Linked DNA regions of Sinorhizobium fredii. The protein of the gene in region 1 interacts with the protein of each later gene in a pairwise test. Links are inferred from orthologs where the notes say so. Each region holds a gene or a part of one and is shown in the gene's direction. Other genes may lie near its edges.

Evidence for each region.
Region 2: the proteins of ligA (region 1) and leuS interact in binary tests that used the Escherichia coli proteins (3 or more experiments, as listed by UniProt). The link is inferred for Sinorhizobium fredii from one-to-one orthologs.

The regions. Positions count from the first base shown.
Region 1 is NZ_CP024307.1:2,483,588-2,486,849, reverse strand. What follows is about bases 1-2,945. They hold ligA (NAD-dependent DNA ligase LigA), read left to right. Parts: upstream 1-368; coding sequence 369-2,522; downstream 2,523-2,945. Other genes in these bases: NXT3_RS12265 (VOC family protein), read right to left, coding at 2,625-2,945; recN (DNA repair protein RecN), read left to right, coding at 1-135. Also shown: more of NXT3_RS12265, read right to left, coding at 2,946-3,029. UniProt on the Escherichia coli protein: DNA ligase that catalyzes the formation of phosphodiester linkages between 5'-phosphoryl and 3'-hydroxyl groups in double-stranded DNA using NAD as a coenzyme and as the energy source for the reaction.
Region 2 is NZ_CP024307.1:3,953,180-3,956,657, forward strand. Bases 162-3,322 are described here. They hold leuS (leucine--tRNA ligase), read left to right. Parts: upstream 162-491; coding sequence 492-3,122; downstream 3,123-3,322. Other genes in these bases: NXT3_RS19310 (YggS family pyridoxal phosphate-dependent enzyme), read right to left, coding at 162-278; lptE (LPS assembly lipoprotein LptE), read left to right, coding at 3,109-3,322. In the rest of the region: more of NXT3_RS19310, read right to left, coding at 1-161; more of lptE, read left to right, coding at 3,323-3,478.

The DNA.
Region 1 (3,262 bases):
GAAATGATCGCCACCCGCGTCGCGCGCATGGACGACGAAGCCCGCACCGAAGAAATCGCCCGCATGCTCGCCGGCGCCTCGATCACCGAGGAGGCGAGGGCGGCGGCGGCGCGGTTGCTGGCGGGCGGCGGCTGAACGCGCCACGTTCTTTGCTGTAGGTTGCTCAACAGCACCGCGTGCAATCACACACTACGACAGCAGTCTATTGGGGCTTGGTCGGTTGCTGTACGGCAGGGCCCCTCCTCGGGCGGAAAAGCATCCGCCAAGCCTCTGAAGCACTTTGAAACGCTGAATTATTCTGTCCTCAAATCGATTCCGATTTAAAGAATCATGCAGTAAAAACGACTCCCAATCCGGAGTCGCCATCCATGCTGAACGAGAACAAGCCCGTCGAGCAACTGACCGAAAGCGAAGCGGCGGAGGAACTTGCCTTCCTCGCGGCTGAACTCGCCCGCCACGATGCGCTCTATCACGGGCAGGATGCGCCGGAGATCTCGGACGCGGATTACGACGCGCTGAAGCGTCGAAATGATCTGATCGAGCAGCGCTTTCCGGCGCTGGTCCGCGAGGATAGTCCCTCGAAGAAGGTCGGCGCGGCGCCTTCGCTGACCTTCCAGGCGGTCGTCCATGCCCGGCCGATGCTCTCGCTCGACAACACCTTTTCCGACGAGGATGCGCGCGATTTCGTAGCCGGCATCTACCGCTTCCTGGGCAAGCTCCCCGACCATTCCATCGCCTTCACCGCCGAGCCGAAGATCGACGGGCTCTCAATGTCGCTGCGCTACGAGAACCGCCGGCTGGTCACGGCAGCGACGCGCGGCGACGGCACGACGGGAGAGAACGTCACCGCCAATATCCGCACGATCCGCATGATCCCCCAGGCCTTGCCGGCCGATGCGCCGGACGTCGTCGAGGTCCGCGGCGAGATCTATATGGCGAAATCCGATTTTGCCGCTCTCAATGCCGAAATGGCGGCCCAGGGCAGGCCGCTCTACGTCAATCCACGCAACACGGCGTCCGGATCGCTGCGCCAGCTCGACGCGAAGGTGACGGCGAGCCGCAAGCTGCGCTTCTTCGCCTATGCCTGGGGCGAGATGTCGGCAATGCCCGCGGATACGCAGTTCGGCATGGTCGAGACCTTCAAGGCCTGGGGCTTCCCGGTCAATCCGCTGATGCAGCGGTTCTCCTCCGCCGACGAATTGCTGGAGCACTATCACTATATCGAGCGCGAGCGGCCGGATCTCGATTATGATATCGACGGCGTTGTCTACAAGGTCGATCGTCTCGACCTGCAGGCACGGCTCGGCTTCCGCTCACGGAGCCCGCGCTGGGCGACGGCGCACAAGTTCCCGGCCGAACAGGCCTTCACGCGGCTCAAGGGGATCGACATCCAGGTCGGCCGGACCGGCGCATTGACCCCGGTCGCGCGGCTGGAGCCGGTCACCGTCGGAGGCGTCGTCGTCACCAATGCGACGCTCCACAACGAGGACTATGTCCGCGGCCTCGGCAACAGCGGTGAGCCGATCCGCGAGGGGCGCGACATCCGCATCGGCGACATGGTGATCGTCCAGCGGGCAGGCGACGTCATCCCGCAGATCGTCGACGTGGTGATGGATGAGCGGGCAGAGGGGGCGGAGCCCTACAGGTTTCCGACCACATGCCCGGTCTGCGGCAGCCATGCCGTGCGCGATATCAACGAGAAGACCGGCAAGGTGGACGCCGTGCGCCGCTGCACCGGCGGCTTCGTCTGCCGGGCGCAGGCGGTCGAGCACCTGAAGCACTTCGTCTCGCGCCACGCTTTCGATATCGAGGGGCTGGGATCGAAACAGATCGAATTCTTCTTCGAAAGCGAGGATCCGACGCTGTCGATCCGGACCGCGCCCGACATCTTCACGCTGGAGCGCCGTCAGGCGGCGTCGCTCACTAAGCTCGAAAACATAGAAGGTTTCGGCAAGGTCAGCGTTCGCAAGCTCTATGAGGCGATCAACGCCCGCCGTTCGATCGCCCTGCATCGCTTCATCTACTCGCTCGGCATCCGCCATGTCGGCGAGACGACCGCCAAGCTGCTCGCGCGCTCTTACGGAACTTACGAGCACTTCGGCGCCGCAATGGTGGAGGCGGGCAGCCTCGCCGGGGATGCCTGGAATGAGCTCAACAGCATTGAGGGCATTGGCGAAGTCGTCGCGCGTGCCATCGTCGAGTTCTACAAGGAGCCGCGCAACCTGAAAGTCGTTGCCGATCTTCTCGAAGAGGTGACGCCGGAGAGCGCGGAAACACGGGTGGCGACGGACAGCCCGGTCGCCGGCAAGACCGTGGTCTTCACCGGTTCGCTCGAAAAGATGACCCGCGACGAGGCGAAGGCGAAGGCCGAAAGCCTTGGCGCTAAGGTGGCGGGTTCCGTCTCGAAGAAGACCGACATCGTGGTGGCCGGTCCCGGCGCCGGCTCGAAGCTCGATAAGGCCCACGAGCTCGGCGTCCAGACGATGGACGAGGACGAGTGGCTGGCATTGATCGGCGGGTAATGCGGAGCGGGCGCCGCCTCTCACTCCTCATTCCTGTGCTTGTCACAGGAATCCAGCCGCACCGCGTCGGCGGTGCGGAGAGGGTCTCTTGCACCCTGTCGATCAGGCGGGCTGCTCGGCCGACATATCCATCCACATGAATTCCCAGACATGGCCGTCGAGGTCCTGGAAGCTCACGCCATACATCGAGCCGTAGTCGATCGCCGGCTTCCAGGGCTTGCCGCCGGCGGCGATCGCCTTGTCGAACATCTCGTCGCATTCGGCCCGGCTGCCGGCGGAAAGCGCGGTGATGACCTCCGTGGCGCGCGCGGTGTCGCTGATCTCGCCGACAATAAAGCTACGGAATTTCGGCTCGGTCAGAAGCATGGCGAAGATATTGTCGTCGATGACCATGCAGGCGGCCGTATCATCGGAGAATTGCTCGTTGAATGTGAAGCCGAGGGAGGAGAAGAAGGACCGCGAGGCTTTCAGGTCCTTGACGGGAAGGTTAACGAAAATCATGCGCATGGAAGCGTTCCTCGTGATGATGTTGACGGGCCAAGGACGAAGGCGGACGTCTTCTGCCGACAGGTAGGAAAGAGATTTATCTGGCGCCGGGAAAACGGCTTTCAAGGGCTGGCTTACCTCCGTCCGCGGTAACGGGCGCACACCAATTCCATTTGTATTTTTGCGCTGCACAAGATAGACCTTGCAGCCAAAATTTGTGCAATTGCCTTTTCGCGGGGCTGGCTTCTCGCCAT
Region 2 (3,478 bases), 1.5 Mb from region 1 along the record:
GCGACGGCGTCGGCCGCCTTGTTGGATTGCAGCGGACCGATCAGGTGGAGCTCGATATCGGGCGTCTCGGCCTTCAACTCCGGCCACTTGCCCTGCGCTTCCTGGACGCGGTTCTCGCCGAACACACGCTGCCCTGCGGCAATCGCCGGCCGGATCGCGTCCGCCTCGAAGGTCTTCGAGACGGCGACGAGCATGACGACGCCTTCAGCCCGTTTCGCCGCCTTTTCGCTCATGCGAATCCGGCTCAAGACATCGTTCAGTCGTTCCTCTACGTCCATGCTTGTGCTCCTTGCCATTCGAGGCTTGCAAGCCGAATTATTGAAACTTGCCGTGCTTGCCAAGCCCGGCCAAGCCGAGGTCGGCCAATTCCGCCAAAGTACGGCGCGCCCGGCCTTCAAAACTTGACGGTCAGGCGGTTTCATGATGAAGGTCAGGCCAACTATCACAAGGGCGCCTTAGCCCCGCAGATTTTCCGGAACATCGACAGAGACATGGCTACCGAACGATATAATCCGCGTGACGCCGAACCGCGCTGGCAGCAGGAATGGGATGCGCGCAAGGTCTTCGAGACGAGGAACGACGATCCGCGTGAAAAATACTACGTGCTCGAGATGTTCCCCTATCCGTCCGGACGGATCCATATGGGGCATGTGCGCAACTACACGATGGGCGACGTCGTCGCCCGCTACAAGCGCGCCCGCGGCTTCAACGTGCTGCATCCGATGGGCTGGGACGCCTTCGGCATGCCCGCCGAGAACGCCGCCATGGAGCGCGGCGTGCATCCGGCCGGCTGGACCTATCAGAACATCGCGGCGATGAAGGCGCAGCTCAAGGTCATGGGCCTGTCGCTCGACTGGAGCCGCGAATTCGCCACCTGCGATCCGGCCTATTACCAGCGCCAGCAATACCTGTTCCTCGACTTCCTGGAAAAAGGTCTGGTCTACCGCAAGCAGTCGAAGGTCAACTGGGATCCGATCGACAACACCGTGCTCGCCAACGAGCAGGTGATCGACGGTCGCGGCTGGCGCTCCGGCGCGCTGGTCGAGCAGCGCGAGCTGACCCAATGGTTCTTCCGTATCACCGATTTCAGCCAGGACCTGCTCGACTCGCTCGACACGCTGGATCAGTGGCCGGAAAAGGTGCGGCTGATGCAGAAGAACTGGATCGGTCGCTCCGAGGGGCTGTTGCTCCGGTGGGAACTCGATCCTGAGACCGTTCCCCGCGAGAGCAGCGAACTGACCGTCTACACGACGCGGCCGGACACGCTCTTCGGCGCCTCCTTCCTGGCGATTTCGGCCGACCACCCGCTTGCCAGGGAAGCCGCCGCCAGGGATGCCGCGGTCGACGCCTTCTGCGAGGAATGCCGGCGCGCCGGCACCTCGATCGCCGCCCTCGAAACGGCCGAGAAAAAGGGCATCGACACCGGCATTCGCGCCCGCCACCCGTTCGATCCGAACTGGGAACTGCCCGTCTATGTCGCCAATTTCGTGCTGATGGACTATGGCACGGGCGCCATCTTCGGCTGCCCTTCCGGCGACCAGCGCGACCTGGATTTCGCCCGCGCCTACGGCCTGCCGGTCGTGCCGGTGGTGATGCCGAAGGATGCCGATGCCGCTTCCTTCACGATCGGCGACGAAGCCTATGTCGGTGACGGCGTGATGATCAATTCGCGCTTCCTGGATGGTCTCTCCACGGAAGAGGCCTTCGAGGCGGTCGCCTCGAAGCTCGAAAATGAGACGCTGAACGGCGCGCCGCGTGCGGAGCGCAAGGTGAATTTCCGCCTGCGCGACTGGGGTATCTCCCGGCAGCGTTATTGGGGCTGCCCGATCCCGGTCATCCATTGCGAGGCTTGCGGCGTCGTTCCGGTGCCGAAGGCGGATCTGCCGGTCACACTGCCGCCGGACGTCACCTTCGACAAGCCGGGCAACCCGCTCGACCGGCACCCGACCTGGCGGCATGTCGCCTGCCCTGAATGCGGCAAGGATGCCCGTCGGGAAACTGACACGATGGACACTTTCGTCGATTCCTCCTGGTACTTCACGCGCTTCACCGCGCCCTGGGAGGACAAGCCGACCGATCCGAAGGTCGCCAATCACTGGCTGCCGGTCGACCAGTATATCGGCGGCATCGAGCACGCCATCCTGCACCTGCTCTATTCGCGCTTCTTCACCCGGGCGATGAAGGCGACCGACCACGTGGCGCTGGACGAACCGTTCAAGGGTCTGTTCACACAAGGCATGGTCGTGCACGAGACCTATAGCCGCGGCGAGGGTGCGCAGCGCGAGTGGGTCACGCCGGCCGAAATCCGCATCGAGGAAATCGACGGCCGCCGCCGTGCGGTCTTGATCGAGACGGGGGAGGAAGTCGCCATCGGCTCGATCGAGAAGATGTCGAAATCCAAGAAGAACGTCGTCGATCCCGACGACATCATCGCTTCCTACGGCGCCGACACGGCACGCTTCTTCGTGCTCTCCGATTCGCCGCCGGACCGCGACGTGATCTGGTCCGAGGCGGGCGTCGAAGGCGCTCACCGCTTCGTACAGCGCGTCTGGCGGCTGGTGGGAGAAGCCGCGGAAGGCCTGCGCGGCGTAAATGCTTTGCCGGCTAAGGAAGGCGAGGGGTTGGCGATTTCTCAGACCGCCCATCGTACGCTCCGCGCCGTCGAAGCCGACTACGACAAGCTTGCCTTCAACAAGGCTGTCGCCCGCATCTACGAACTCGTCAACGCTCTTGCCGCACCGCTGACGCAAGTCGCCGCCGGCAAGGCCGACGGGTCCGTTACCGCTGCGGTCAAGGATGCAACGACGATCCTGATCGACCTGATTGCACCGATGATGCCGCATCTGGCGGAAGAGTGCTGGCGCGAGATCGGCGGCGAAGGGCTGATCGCCGAACGCCCATGGCCGGCCTTCGACCCGGCACTCGTCGTTGAGAACGAAATCACCTTGCCGGTGCAGATCAACGGCAAGAAACGCGCCGATTTGACAATCGCGCGCGACGCAGATCAGAGTGCGATCGAAAGCGCCGTCCTCGCGCTTGACGCCGTCCAGGCGGCGCTCAACGGCGGCAAACCGAAAAAAATCATCGTCGTGCCCCAAAGGATCGTCAATGTCGTTGTCTGAGAAAGCTGGCCTTCGTTCCCGCTCCTTTGGCGTGCTTGCCGGCACCTTGCTGCTAGCGGTACTGGGCGGTTGCCAGGTGCGTCCGCTCTATTCGGACGGCCCGACCGGCGCCACGTCCGCGGCCCTTGGCTCCGTCGAGATCTCGGAAGCCGACGACCGCGTCGAACAGGAAGTGCGCAATGCCTTGATCTTCCTGGCCGCCGGCGGTCGGGGCGAGCCCGTCAACCCGCAATACCATCTCGCCCTCAACGTCTCGCACCGGACGATGGGCGTGCTTTACGACGATGCCGAGGACCGCGCAGCCGCCGGCCGCATCGTCGTCAAGGCGGACTACAATCTGACGCGGACGGCGACAG